Regions from separate parts of the Companilactobacillus alimentarius DSM 20249 genome, predicted to be linked through region 2. Evidence: predicted binding sites of a transcription regulator. Region 2 holds the regulator's gene; each other region holds the start of a gene.
What was found. Region 2 encodes HrcA, which represses chaperone genes, less so after heat shock. Its sites were predicted from a motif close to TTAGCACTCNNNNNNNNNGAGTGCTAA; they were not measured.
Positions count from the first base shown of each region.

Region 1: the regulator HrcA is predicted to act here: its motif matches at 2,413-2,439, upstream of LA20249_RS05320 (ATP-dependent Clp protease ATP-binding subunit).
Region 3: the regulator HrcA is predicted to act here: its motif matches at 3,521-3,547, upstream of LA20249_RS07285 (Hsp20/alpha crystallin family protein).

Region 1 covers NZ_CP018867.1:1,098,710-1,103,722, forward strand. Annotated here, with positions in the region: gene LA20249_RS05305 (hypothetical protein) at 1-50, opposite strand, end outside; gene ptsP (phosphoenolpyruvate--protein phosphotransferase) at 171-1,895, opposite strand; gene LA20249_RS05315 (phosphocarrier protein HPr) at 1,895-2,161, opposite strand; gene LA20249_RS05320 (ATP-dependent Clp protease ATP-binding subunit) at 2,487-4,688, shown strand; gene LA20249_RS05325 (PepSY domain-containing protein) at 4,799-5,013, opposite strand, start outside.
Region 2 covers NZ_CP018867.1:777,834-782,846, reverse strand. Annotated here, with positions in the region: gene truB (tRNA pseudouridine(55) synthase TruB) at 1-637, shown strand, start outside; gene ribF (riboflavin biosynthesis protein RibF) at 650-1,594, shown strand; gene LA20249_RS03770 (hypothetical protein) at 1,627-2,100, opposite strand; gene hrcA (heat-inducible transcriptional repressor HrcA) at 2,277-3,323, shown strand; gene grpE (nucleotide exchange factor GrpE) at 3,340-3,930, shown strand; gene dnaK (molecular chaperone DnaK) at 3,971-5,013, shown strand, end outside.
Region 3 covers NZ_CP018867.1:1,514,838-1,519,850, forward strand. Annotated here, with positions in the region: gene LA20249_RS07260 (quinone oxidoreductase family protein) at 1-165, shown strand, start outside; gene LA20249_RS07265 (MarR family transcriptional regulator) at 167-610, shown strand; gene LA20249_RS07270 (APC family permease) at 625-2,028, opposite strand; gene LA20249_RS07275 (helix-turn-helix domain-containing protein) at 2,213-3,058, opposite strand; gene LA20249_RS07280 (DUF488 domain-containing protein) at 3,086-3,445, opposite strand; gene LA20249_RS07285 (Hsp20/alpha crystallin family protein) at 3,616-4,053, shown strand; gene LA20249_RS07290 (Hsp20/alpha crystallin family protein) at 4,136-4,573, shown strand.

The DNA of each region.
Region 1 (5,013 bases), 320 kb from region 2:
GAGAGCAATATCAAACTTAATATTGTTATCATTAATAATTTAAATTTCATTTTCGACACCCTTTTTTGAATTATCAAAAGTGTATCACTGCTTTCGAGAAGATATATTATATTGCACAAAAAATATCCCTAACTTATTTAAAAGTCAGGGATATTTATGCCTTAAAAGAATTACTTATTCAAGTATTCTTCAACAAGCTTCTTATTATCTTCATTAGTAATTGATTCATTAACAGCACGATCTGCTAGTGTAGCAAGATCCTTTGTGCTTAATTTCTTCATTAAACTTCTTACACGAAGAACTGATGTGGCACTCATTGAATACTCATCAAGACCCATGCTCAAAAGCAATGGAAGCATTGTGTTGTCACCAGCAGCTTCTCCACACATGCCGGCCCACTTGCCTTCCTTATGAGCTGATTCAATAACATGTTTGATCAATCTCAAAATTGAAGGGTTGTATGGTTGATAGAGGTATGAAACATGTTCATTACCACGATCAGCGGCCATTGTATATTGAATCAAGTCGTTAGTACCAATACTAAAGAAATCAACTTCCTTAGCAAATTGGTCAGCCAATACAGCTGCGGCAGGAACTTCCATCATCATTCCTAATTGAATGTCGTCGGAAACCTTTACACCGTCTTTAACTAACTTAGATTTTTCTTCTTCAAAGACCTTCTTAGCATCTCTGAACTCTTGTAAAGTACCGATCATTGGGAACATGATACGTAGATTACCAAAAGCAGAAGCACGGAGCAACGCTCTTAATTGAGTTCTAAAGATTTCTTGTCTGTCCAAACTGATACGGATAGCACGATAACCTAAGAATGGGTTCATTTCTTCTGGAAGTGGTAGGTATGGCAAGTGCTTATCACCACCGATATCCATTGTACGGACAACGACTGCCTTACCATTCATTCCTTCTAGAACTTTCTTATAAGCTTTGAATTGATCTTCTTCAGTTGGAAGACTATCTGATTGCATGTACAAGAATTCTGTACGATACAAGCCAATACCTTCGGCACCATTATCAATAACACCCTTTAAGTCATCAGGTGTACCAATATTAGCAGCGATATCAAAGTGCTTGCCATCAGCTGTAACTGAAGGTTCGTCCTTTAACTTCTCCCATTCAGCTTTTTCTTCTGCGAAGTCTTTAGCTTTTTGAGTATAGCTCTTAATATCTTCATCAGATGGATCAACGATAGCAGCACCGTTTAGTCCATCAACAATAACAGTGTCTCCAACCTTAACATCCTTAGTAATTGTGTCAGTACCAACAACAGCAGGCAATTCAAGTGAACGTGCCATAATAGCTGAGTGGGCTGTACGACCACCGATATCAGTTACAAAGCCTTTAACATACTTCTTATTCAATTGAGCTGTATCACTAGGTGTCAAATCATGAGCTATAATTACCACTTCATGATCGATCAAAGCTGGATTTGGTAATTCAACTCCTAATAAATGAGCCATGACACGTTTTGTAACGTCACGAACATCAGCAGCTCTCTCTTGCATGTATGGATTATCTGTCATACCTTCGAAGATTGAAATAAAGTTTTCCGAAACATCATGCAATGCTTGTTCAGCATTAACACTCTTATCAGAAACTTCTTTTTCAACTGCGCCTGTAAATTCTGGATCAGCCAAAATCATCTTGTGGGCATCAAAAACTTGAGCTTCCTCTTCACCTAGAGATTCCTTAGCGGTATCTCTGATTTTTGTAAGCTCATCATCTGATGTTGAAATAGCATCCTTAAGACGACTGATTTCTGCATCAGCATCTGAAATACTTTTCTTAGTGAAAGACAAATCTGGTTGAACTAAAAGGTATGCTTCAGCAGTAGCGATACCATCACTAGCTGCAATTCCCTTAATAGTTTTAACCATTATTCTGCCAATCCTTCCTTTGTCATTGTTTCTCCAATAGCAGCAACTGCATCACTAGCATCGTCACCATCAGCTGTAATTGTAACGTCAGCACCTTGGCCAACACCGAGTGACATAACACCCATGATTGACTTCAAGTTTACTGATTTGCCTGAGAATTCAATGTTAATGTCTGAGCTAAATTTGCTAGCTGTTTGTACCAACATAGTAGCTGGACGTGCATGGATACCTGTTTCTGCAATAATGTGAAAATCTTTCTTTTCCATAATTAATACCTCACCATATAATATAAAATTCTGTAGTTACACTACAAATATTCACTAATTAATTTACCATTATCTTCAATTTTTCACAAGGGGTTTGCATAAAAAATAGCGATATAACACAGTCATGATAAGACGTTTAACGCTTACAACCCCTGTCGCTGAAAGCGTTTATATTATAAAACTTTTTCAGTGCTTATTGAAAAAGTTTTCCTAATAATCATTAAATAAATAAAAATTTAAATTTTCAAGACTTAGCACTTGCATTAGTCGAGTGCTAATTATATACTACCGTTGTATCCTGAGCAAAAGGAAAGGTGGGGTGCGTATGCTTTGTCAGAATTGTCATAAAAATGAAGCGACAATTCATTTATATACAAGTGTTAATGGTCAACGAACAGAAATCAATCTCTGTCAGGACTGTTATCAAAAATTAAGAAATCAAACTAATGAAGGTATGAATAATATGGCACAAAATCCATCAGGTGGATTTTCTAGTTTTGAAGACTTGTTTAACGCCTTAAATGGTGCACAACAACCTAATGCTTTTGAACAACAACAAGGTCCCCAAACTCAAGCTGGCGGTGGAAATGGAAATTCCCGTCGTCCTCGAGGTAATGGAGTCTTAGACCAATATGGAGTTGATTTGACTGCTTTGGCTAAAAAAGGCCAAATTGATCCTGTTATCGGTCGTGACAAGGAAATAAACCGTGTAATCGAAATATTAAATAGAAGAACTAAGAATAACCCTGTTCTAATTGGTGAAGCAGGTGTTGGTAAAACTGCCGTCGTCGAAGGCCTAGCACAAAAAATTGTTGACGGTGACGTACCTGAAAAATTACAGAATAAACGCGTTGTTCGCTTAGATGTAGTTTCACTAGTTCAAGGTACTGGTGTACGTGGTCAATTCGAACAAAGAATGCAACAATTGATCAATGAATTGCAAAAGAATAAGGAAATCATCTTATTCATCGATGAAATTCACGAAATCGTTGGTGCTGGTAATGCTGAAGGTGGTATGGATGCAGGAAATGTCTTGAAACCTGCCCTAGCTCGTGGCGATCTACAACTAGTCGGTGCAACCACTCTAAATGAATATCGGACAATCGAAAAAGATTCCGCTTTGGAACGTCGTCTTCAACCTGTCCAGGTTAACGAACCTAGCATTGATGAAACGGTCCAAATTTTAAAAGGTATTCAACCAAAATATGAGGATTATCATCATGTAAAATTCTCAAATGAAGCTATCAAATCTGCGGCTGAACTATCAGCACGTTACATTCAGGATCGTTTCTTGCCAGATAAGGCAATCGATTTAATTGATGAAGCCGGTTCTAAAAAGAACTTACAAATCAATCATGTTGATATGGCTGATTTAGACAATAAGATTTCTGACGCTGAAGTTCAAAAACAAGCTGCTCTTCGTAATGAAGATTATGAAAAAGCTGCTTACTATCGTGATCAAGTAACCAAATTCCAGCAAATGAAAGATGGCGCTAAGAGCGAGCCTGCTGACAAGAGTATTGTTACTGAAAAAGATATTCAAAAAATTGTTGAAGAAAAAACCAACATTCCCGTTGGCGAATTACAATCTAATGAACAGGCTCAATTGAAAGATCTTGAACCTGATTTGAAAGCTCATATTATAGGACAAGATAAAGCTGTCGGTGATGTGGCTCGTGCTATTCGCCGTAACAGAGTTGGTTTTAACAAATCTGGTCGTCCTATCGGATCATTCCTATTTGTAGGACCTACTGGTGTTGGTAAAACCGAATTAGCTAAACAACTTGCTCGTGAGTTATTCGGTTCAGAAGATTCAATGATCAGATTCGATATGTCTGAATATATGGAAAAACATTCAATTTCTAAGTTGATCGGTTCACCTCCAGGGTACGTTGGTTACGAAGAAGCTGGCCAATTGACTGAAAAGGTTCGTCGTAATCCATACAGTCTTATCCTATTAGATGAGATTGAAAAAGCCCATCCTGATGTTATGCACATGTTCTTGCAAATCCTCGATGATGGACGTTTAACTGATTCTCAAGGTAGAACCGTTAGTTTTAAGGATACTATCATTATTATGACTTCTAATGCCGGTCAAGGCATGCAAGAAGCTAATGTAGGATTTGGTGCTGAAGCATCCGGTACGACTAATTCAATTATGAATCGTCTATCTGAATACTTTAAACCTGAATTCTTGAACAGATTTGATGGGATCGTTGAATTCAACTCCTTAACTAAGAATAACTTGCTTAAGATTGTTGATTTAATGTTAACTGATACTAACAATATGATCGCAGATCAAGGATTAAGCATTCATGTTACTAAAGATGCTAAAGATAAATTAGTCGATTTAGGATACAATCCTAAGATGGGTGCTCGTCCACTTCGTCGTGTGATTGAAGAACAAATTGAAGACAAAGTTGCTGATTATTATCTAGATCATGCCAAAGATAAAGAATTACAAGCAAGTATTGTCAAAGGTGAAATTAAAATTTCTAAGTATAGTGCACCTGATACCGAAGAATAATGGTGGTGCTTTAAGTGTGGATCAATTGTGATTCACACTTTTTTTTGTACAAAAAAATGATGAGTGCAGTAACTAATATATAGTTATCACGCTCACCATTTTCTATATCACTAATCATTTTCAACCTGTAAAACTTTCCCATTGTTTGCATTGATCTTAATATTTTTTTCTTGCGATCCCTTTTTAACAGTGACATCCCAATATGTAGTTCCTAAATCCTTATCCAAGCTAAATTCTGTACTCTTACCACCCTTAACCTTCTTTTCAGCAATTCTAGCGGCTTTTTTCACACTAATTAAATTACTCAAATCAAGGGTATCCGCTT
Region 2 (5,013 bases):
AGATAAGCCGTTCACCATCGCAGAATTAAACGATATTTTTCAAAAAATGACGGGTGATCTAACCCAAATACCTCCAATGTTTTCAGCGGTTAGAGTTAATGGGAAAAAATTGTATGAGTATGCTCGAGCAGGTATTGAAGTAGAGCGGCCAGAACGTCATATCCATATCTATGATTTCCATATTATGGATGAACCAATTTTTGATCAGAATTCTGGACTTCAAACAATTAAATTTCATGTTAAGTGCTCTAAAGGGACTTATGTGAGGACTCTAGCAGTGGAGTTCGGTCATCTATTGGGCTTGCCCGCTTTTATGTCACAACTGACACGAGTAAAAAGTGCTGGCTTTTCAATAGAAGAAACATATACCTTGGGACAAATTGAAAAGATGATGGCTGAGGATGACCACAGTTTCCTAAGAAAAATTGATGATGTCCTAAAAGATGTTCCTAGCCACGAATTAACTGATTATGAGTGGGAAGTAAGGGTACTTCATGGGGGCTTCTTAGAACTCAAAAATGCGGATACTACAAAGCAATTACGGGTCATGAAAGCAGGTACCACAAAGGCACTTTATAAGTATGATAAAATACGTGATATGTGGATACCTGATTTAATGTTATTAAATAATAAATAGAAGAGATTAAAAATGCAGATAATAAATGTTAAGCATCCGTTGAAAAAAAAGCAACGACCAGATGAGGATATTGTTTTGATCATGGGTTTTTTTGATGGGGTTCATTTAGGACATCAAAAAGTGATTAAAACTGGTGTCAATTTAGCTAAAAAGCATAATTTAAAGTCGGTTTTGTTAACCTTTGATCGTTCTCCACGAACTGTTTATCAACATGAAAAAAATTATAAGTATTTATCTACCATGTCTAGAAAAGCTGAATTAGTAGCAAAATTAGGCGTGGATATAATGTATTTTGTGAAATTTAGCCAAGACTTTGCTCAATTGAAACCACAAGAGTTTGTCGATCAATACATGATTGATTTAAAGGCCAAGTTTGTTGTGGCTGGATTTGATTATACTTATGGTAAAAAAGATATTGCTAATATGATGACATTGCCTCAGTATAGTCGAGATCAATTTGAGACAGTTACTGTAGCGGAACAATCGCTTGATGACCGAAAGATTGGCTCTAGTGCTATTAAAAAATTTATCAGTGAAGGACAAATTTCGTCTGCCAATCGTTTTCTCGGCTACCGCTATCAAAATCAAGGTACAGTAATCCATGGGTTGCAACGTGGACGAACTTTGGGGTTTCCCACAGCTAATTTAGCAGTAGATGAAGCTCAATTATTGCCAGGAATTGGCGTCTACACAACCCGAGTTGAGATTGATGGAAAATGGTATGGTGCTATGACTTCCGTTGGGTATAATGTTACCTTCAAAGAGAATACTGGCGTTACTGTTGAAACGAATATTTTTGATTTTGATCAAGATATTTATGGTCAAAGGCTTCGTTTGGAATGGGTAGATCGCCTGCGTGGTGAAGTAAAATTCTCCGGAGCTGATGGTTTAATCAAACAACTGCAACAAGATAAAGAGGATTCTTTACGAATTTTGCAAAATAAAGAATCCATCTAATCGTAATTTTTATAATAGATGGATTCTCTTAATTAATCTTTATTTTCATTGAGTAATTTGTCTTGTTGAACTAATTTCTTTAGTAGGTGTTCCATTTGTGGATTCGATTTCGCCATTTCTTGGAATTTCTGTAATTTAGTATTTTGTTCATAAATGGTCTCAAGATCATCCAACAATTCGGCACGTTTTTGTAAATGTTCCAGTACTTCGATAGATTTATTTTCTTGATTCTTGATGATCTCTTGAGGGATGACTGCAAGGATAGGTCGAGTAGCAATTCCTAGGTCATAATCACTGTTGAGTGCCGTTACGACTGCTGGGACAACGGGAAGTTCATTGTAGCCACTATTGGGTACAATAACTAAATCGTTGATTTTGACTTTGAAACCAACGTTCACGTAGCTGTAGGCCTTACCGGCTGTCAGTGAGATTAAGGTGGGAGCCTGAACTAATTCTTGATAATTGTGGGCTCGCATGAATTTTACACTGATAATTTGATTAGACATAATTACACCTCATCATATATATTTTGCCTTGATACTATCATATTTTTTATTAAAAAAAGCAATTAAAGAAATAATTTTTAAAAATGAGCTTGCATACTTGACACCATAAGGATAGATTGTTATATTTTACATTGTTAGCACTCAGGTATGAACAGTGCTAAAAGGAGGACGGTATAATGTTATCACAACGTCAAGATGCAATCTTGAGAGAAGTCGTGCGCATTTTTACAGATACCGGCCAGCCGGTTGGTTCAAAAACGTTGATGAATCAACTACCGTTTCACGTTAGTTCTGCAACAATCAGAAATGAAATGGCAGTTCTTGAAGAAGTAGGTTATCTCGAGAAAACCCACCTTTCTTCAGGAAGAATTCCTTCAGCAATGGGATACCGTTATTATCTTGATCATTTGGTACAGCCGACTAGTGTACCGCAAGATATTGCACAAAGGATCGACGATGACTTCGGTAAAACCTATCATCAAATAGGCGATATTATCGAACAATCTGCTAAGATCTTATCTCATTTAACTAGTTATACGGCGATTACCTTGGGTCCAGAGAGCAATTCGATCCTTCTAACAGGATTTAGAATCGTTCCTTTGAATCCACATCAGCTTATGGCAATTATTGTTACGAGTGATAATAATGTAGAAAATAACATTTATACAATTGATGATGATTTTGATACTTCATTGATTGAAAAAATAGTTAATATTGTTAATGATAAGTTGGTAGGAAAGCCATTGCCTAAGGTCATTAAAATGCTGCATGAAGATGTTCCAGCAATTCTTTCTGAGTATATGTATTCGTCTGATGGATTGTTAGATATGATGGATACGCTCTTTAAGAAAGCTGAATCTGAAAAGTATTATGTTGATGGTCAATTGAATCTTTTGAATTATGCTAATAATGAAGACTTATCACAAGTTCAATCATTATTTTCACTGATGAATCAAAGTACTGATTTAAGAAAATTGTTAGATCCAAGTATCGCAGACGATGGTATCAAAGTTCGTTTAGGTAGTGAGCTTGGTAGTGATGCATTGAAAAATTACAGCATTATAACTGCTAATTATGATGTGGGTCATCACGGTAAAGGTGTTATTGCCTTGTTAGGACCAACGACAATGCATTATTCACAATTAATTGGATTGTTAGGTGAATTTAGAGTTGAATTAGCCAAAAGACTGATCGATTATTATTCAAGGTATGATGATTCTTGAAATTTAGGAGGAAGTAATGGCAGATAAAGAAAAAGATCCAGATTTGAAGTCTTCTAAAAAAGCAGAAGAATCAGCTGCTAAGGAAACTTCAAAGACTGATAAAAAGGCTGAAAAATCAGCGAAAAAAGAAAGTGCTCAAAAGATCGATCCCAAAGATAAAGAGATTAAAGATCTAAAAGCTAAGAATGCGGATTTGGAAGATAAATTCTTAAGAAGCCAAGCTGAAATTCAAAACATGAACAATCGTCATAATAAAGAAGTTTCTGGTATTCTTAAATATGATGGTCAAAAGTTGGCAACAGAAATTCTTCCTGTCTTGGATAATCTTGAACGTGCTCTAAATGTTGAAGCTGACGATGAAGCCAGCAAGCAATTGAAAAAGGGTATTGAAATGGTTCAACAACATATGGTTAAGGCACTTCAAAATAATCACGTAACTGAAATAGACAACGCTGGTGAAAAATTTGATCCAACGTTCAGCCAAGCTGTTCAGACAGTTCCTGCTGATGATAAGCATAAGAAGGATACTGTAGTACAAGTTTTGCAAAAAGGTTACAAATTAGAAGATCGTGTCTTGCGTCCAGCGATGGTCGTTGTTGCACAATAATAAAAATAATAATTAAAAATTTAAAAAGAGGTTTTAGTTTATGTCAAAAGTTATCGGTATTGATTTAGGTACTACAAACTCAGCTGTAGCCGTCTTGGAAGGTGGATCACCAAAGATCATCACTAACCCAGAGGGTGCCAGAACTACTCCTTCAGTAGTTGCTTTCAAAGATGGTGAAATTCAAGTTGGTGAAGTTGCTAAGAGACAAGCAATCACAAATCCTGATACAGTTTCTTCAATCAAGCGTCACATGGGTGAGGCTGGATACAAAGTTAAAGCTGGCGGTAAGGAATATACACCACAAGAAATTTCAGCATTCATTCTTCAACACATTAAGAAGTTTTCTGAAGACTACTTAGGTGAAAAAGTAACAGACGCTGTTATCACAGTACCTGCATACTTCAATGATTCACAAAGACAAGCTACTAAGGATGCTGGTAAAATTGCTGGTTTAAATGTTCAACGTATTGTTAACGAACCAACAGCTTCAGCACTTGCTTATGGTCTAGATAATGATAAGGGTGACGAAAAGATCCTTGTATATGACCTTGGTGGTGGTACATTTGATGTTTCTGTACTTCAGCTAGGCGATGGTGTCTTCGAAGTACTTTCAACAAATGGTGATACACATCTTGGTGGTGATGACTTTGACCAAAAGATCATCGATTGGCTAGTTGCACAATTCAAGGAAAAGAATGGCGTTGACTTATCACAAGATAAGATGGCTCTTCAAAGATTGAAGGATGCTGCTGAAAAAGCTAAGAAAGATTTGTCAGGTGTTGCTCAAACATCAATCAGTCTTCCATTTATTTCATCAGGTGCTAATGGTCCATTACACTTGGAAGAAACATTGACACGTGCTAAGTTCGATGAATTGACATCAGATTTAGTTGAAAGAACTAAGATTCCAGTTGACAATGCATTGAAAGATGCAAATCTAACAAATTCTGACATTGACAAGGTTATCTTAAACGGTGGTTCAACACGTATTCCAGCCGTTCAAGAATCTGTTGCTAAGTGGACTGGTAAAGCTCCCGATCACTCAATCAACCCTGATGAAGCTGTTGCTTTAGGTGCTGCTAT
Region 3 (5,013 bases), 740 kb from region 2:
GTTAGAAGCGCTTCAATGCCAGAATTATTGGCAAGTATCAAAGGTGTCTTTGAATTTGCGGCGGCAGAGAATATTTCAATACCTGTAAAAACTTACCCACTAGAAAATATTGAAAGTGCCTGGAACGCACCCACTCAGCCACGTGTCGTTGTTGAGGTTAAATAAGTTGATCGAAGAAGAAATCTATAAAAATTTAATCAATATCTTGGTCTTCTTTAATCGAACTGACCGTGATAAGAAATTAATTCAGGCGGCTGGAGTCGAATTGGAGGCTACTTCTCTACAGGCATTTATTAGTATTGGAAGAATGCAGCCAATAAATGTCAGTGATTTAGCCAATGTTTTGGGAAAGAGCCACTCTAGTACTAGTCGACAAATTGATAAGCTGGAAAGAAATGAATTAGTGATAACTTATAGTTCTAAAAAGGATTCACGGATTCGCTCAATTCAGTTGTCAAAAAAGGGTATGCAAATAATAGAAAACCTCAATGAGGCTAGATTGCAAGCAATGCAGAAGGCTTTTGGCTCTTGGCAAGAAAATGATAAACAGTCACTATTATTGAATTTAAAGCATTTGTCTAAAACAATTGATGAGATGAGTCAAAAATAGCCTCCAAATGGAGGCTATTTTTTATTTTGCAATTTAGAATGTTTCAAACCATAAGTGAAGTAGACGACGATTCCAACTGCAATCCACAAGCCAACACTAATCTTGGAGATAGCTGGCAGCATTAACAAGAAATATAAGCTTGCTAAGCCTGCAAAGATTGGCAGTGCTGGGTACCAAGGCATTTTGAAGCCATCGTTAGGAATATCCTTTCTCTTACGTAGAGGAATTATTCCAAAGGAAATAAAGATAAAGGCTAAAAGGGTTCCGGCATTGATCAAGGAGGTCAATTCAGTCAAGGGAACTAATCCAGCAAAGAATGCTTGAACGACTGTTGCCACGATAATGGCATTACGTGGAACTGAATGTTTGAAATCGACTTGACCCATTTTCTTTGGCAACAATCCATCACGTCCTAATGCGTAAACTAGTCGTGAGCCACCGAAAAACATTGTTAATAACGATGTAAAGATACCCACCAATGCTCCAAGCGTGATTAGTTTATTCCAAGTATCCAGATGAACAACTTTCAAAGCGTAAGCTGCTGGATCATCAACGTTCAATTCCTTATAATTAACGATTCCGGTCAATACTAAGGAGAAGGAAACGTACAAAATCACGGCAACGACGACGGTTCCCAAGATACCTTTGACCATATCCTTTTTGGGATCAATCGTTTCAGCAGAGTTAGCTGCCAATGCATCGAAACCGACAAAGGCGAAGAAAACGGTTGAGCAGGCTGTCGAGATCCCGCCTAAACCAAATGGCTTTGTATGAAACTCTTTCGGATAAAATGGCACATAGTTGCTCGACTTAATATAGAAGAAACCGACAACTACGAACAAGATGATGATTGCTACTTTGATGATTACTGCCACATTCTCAACCTTTTTAGAAAGACTGGCACCGTAAGAAATAATTACAGCAATCACCAAGACGATTAAAGTCGCCGAGATATTGATAACTCCACCTTCTAGTGGTCCTGCTGAGAGATACTTGGGTAAATTGACACCTATAGCGCCTAAAATATTATTGTTAAAATACGAGGCGAAGCCAACTGCCTCGGCTGATACGGTTAGAAAATATTCCAAAATCAAAGCCCAGCCAAGAATCCAGCCAACAATTTCACCATAAATCACGGCACCAAACGAATACGCTGAACCAGCAACAGGCATTGCTGATGAAAATTCTGCATAGGCCATCCCCACTAAACCAGACACCAATGCTGCAATCAAGAAAGCCACTGCCACAGCAGGTCCTGCATGTAACGCCGCTTCATGCCCTGGCAAAATGAAAATACCAGTACCAATTACTGCTCCAATCCCTAGTGACAACAGATCTCTTGCACCTAAACTCTTTGTTAGTCTCGAATCAGCCTTTATGTAGGTATCGACAGATTCTTTTTTAAAGACATTTTTCATAAAAATTTCTCCTTAAATTACGCAGAAACAAGTTATTAACATTAAGTTTAAATTTTACTACAATTTTTTTCATAAAAAAAGGACTTATGTATATAAATCGTATACACGCGTTCAATCATCCTTTACAAAAAATGTAGGAAAAATGACGATTATTAACGCGCCATCTTTCCTACATTTTTTATTATTAATTGATATCTTCAACCCGATATTTTGTAGGTGCATAACCAGTGTACTTCTTAAAAGTCTGACTAAAATAACTTAACCTCGTAAATCCTAATGAATCTGAGATCTCGTTGATACTCTGATTGGATTCTTTCAAGAGAATCATTGCCTTTTGAATTTTTCTGGCATTCAAATAAACTGAGAAGCTCAACCCCGTTTCCCTTTTAAAGAGCTTGCTAAAATAATAATCTGACAAATATACTCGACCAGAAAATTGATCTAAAGTTAAACGCTTATCCAAATTATTATCAATGAATTCGATGGCTGCTATGATTGAGCCATTCGATGTTGATAAATGTTTAATTCTTTTTAAAGCATCACTTTCATTTTCGTCCAGATTATCAATTTCTTTATTCAGATCCAAGGAATATTTAATAACGAAATCATCAATTCCACGATTTTGAATAATCAAGTTAGCAATGCTTTCAATTAAATAGCGTAAATAATCAACTTGTCTATTCAGTTTTTGCATCACTAAAACATTTTTCATGTCAGCGCTTTTTTCAACATCACAGGCAACACAAACTTTACCGATTCGTTGATTAATTGCAGCTATTCTCACCGGAGCGTCGGCATATTCAATACTATACTTATATTTATTGACACTAAGTTTAGATAAATCCCCCATCTTATCTACCTTTGATAAAGCGTCGCTTTCTGATAACTTACCAAACACACCAGCTTGTAAATTGTCATCATTATTCAATACAAAAACAGCTATCTCATTGGTTTGAGCATAAGATTGTAGTAAATGAATAAGCAACTTATCATTACTAGACAACAGAGACTGCAAATCAAATTCTTCCATGATCATTAGCCAACCATTCTACAATATTTAAATATTTGAATTTAGATATTCCATTAGAACTACAGCATCGTTATGTTCCTCATCCTTTGCACTGTATAAAATAAGTACGTCTTGTTTCAAGAGAGCTTCCTTTATTGTTTTTAAAAACTCTTGAGTATAAGGATTATTGTTAATTTCATCCAAATATTTATTTTTAAACTCTAAATATTTCTCTGGATCATGTCCAAACCATTTTCTTAATTCAGTTGAAGGGGCGATTTCTTTTGCCCACAAATCAAGATCGGCCCGAACTTTCGACATCCCTCGAGGCCAAAGTCGATCCACCAAAACTCGATATCCAGCTGGCAATTCTTTATCGTAGATACGCTTTAAAACCAGTTTAGTCATCTTTAACATCCTCTTTTTTATCAATTTTATTGTATCACATCAAATATGATTATTTTTTTCATATTTTTAACATTTTTAGCACTCAGCAATTGAGAGTGCTAAATTCTTGAATTTTAATCCGGATAGGTCTTATACTGTATTTGTAATGAAGGGAAAGGAAGTAATGATCTATGGCAAATGAAATTACTGATCGTAACAATCTGATGAGAAATTGGTTCAATAATGATTCTTGGATGAATAATTTTCCATCAATATTTGATGCCAATTTCCCAGAAAGCTCATATTTAAAGACTGATATTAAAGAAACAGATAAGGATTATCAATTAAAGGTTGATCTTCCTGCAGTCGATAAAAAGAACTTAGATATTACTTACAACAACGATATTTTAACTATCAGAGGTCATCGTGACAGTTTCGATGATCATAATGATAAGAATGGCGACATGATTATGTCAGAACGTTCCAGCGGACGCTTCAGTAGACAATACAATCTGCCAGAAGTTGATCCAGACAATGTCAAAGCTACCTATGATAATGGCGTTCTTCAATTGACGCTTCCAAAATTAAAGAAAGACGTTGACTCTGGACACCACATTCAAATCAGCTAATTGTTTTACTATTTTTTTTGACGTTTCATTAGCACTCCATCTACAGTAGTGCTAAAAAATAAACAAAGGAAGTATATAATTTATGGCAAACGAAATTATGGATCGTAACAATTTGATGAAAAACTTTTTTAATAATGATGGTTGGATGAACAATTTCCCATCAATCTTTGAAGACAATCTAATGGAAGACTCATCATTGAAGACTGATATCAAGGAAAGCGATAAGGATTATGAAGTTCACGTCGATATGCCTGCTTTTGATAAGAAGAATATTGACATTAACTATCAAAACGATGTTTTAACTGTTAGCGGTCGTCGTGACAGTTTCAATGATCATAATGACGAAAATGGCGATATGATTATGTCCGAGCGTTCCAGTGGTCGCTTTATGAGACAATACCATTTACCAGCAGCTGATGTTAAAAATATCAAAGCTACTTATGATAATGGTGTTTTGAAAGTCGTTCTTCCTAAACTAGAAAAGGAAACACCTTCACAACATCACATCGACATCGACTAATTATAGTTATATGGGGGCGAGGGATTGATTCTATTTTGAATCGTACATTTAATAAATGTCGAATTCACAAAATCTTCACATTTTATAAATATATAATTCATAAAGGTTAAGTATTATAGTATTTGTAGATGAGAGATATAAGTAATCCCTTTTCTCACCCCCCTATAACATATATATTTAATCCCCTAATAAAAAAGTACCTTTCCCCGAGGTACTTTTTTTATTGTCTTTTGAGTCTCAGTTGGTAGTAGTTGACTTAAAAATACGATATACTATTCAGTGAAGAGTAGATTTTTCTACTCTCATGGGATGTGGCTCAGTGAGTCACAAAGGACTAAGAATTTATAAAAATAAAAGACTTATCAATAAATGGGCTATCCGTAATTTAAATTTACTTTTAAATCGTAATTAAACGATAAGCCAATAAGTATAAACTGAAA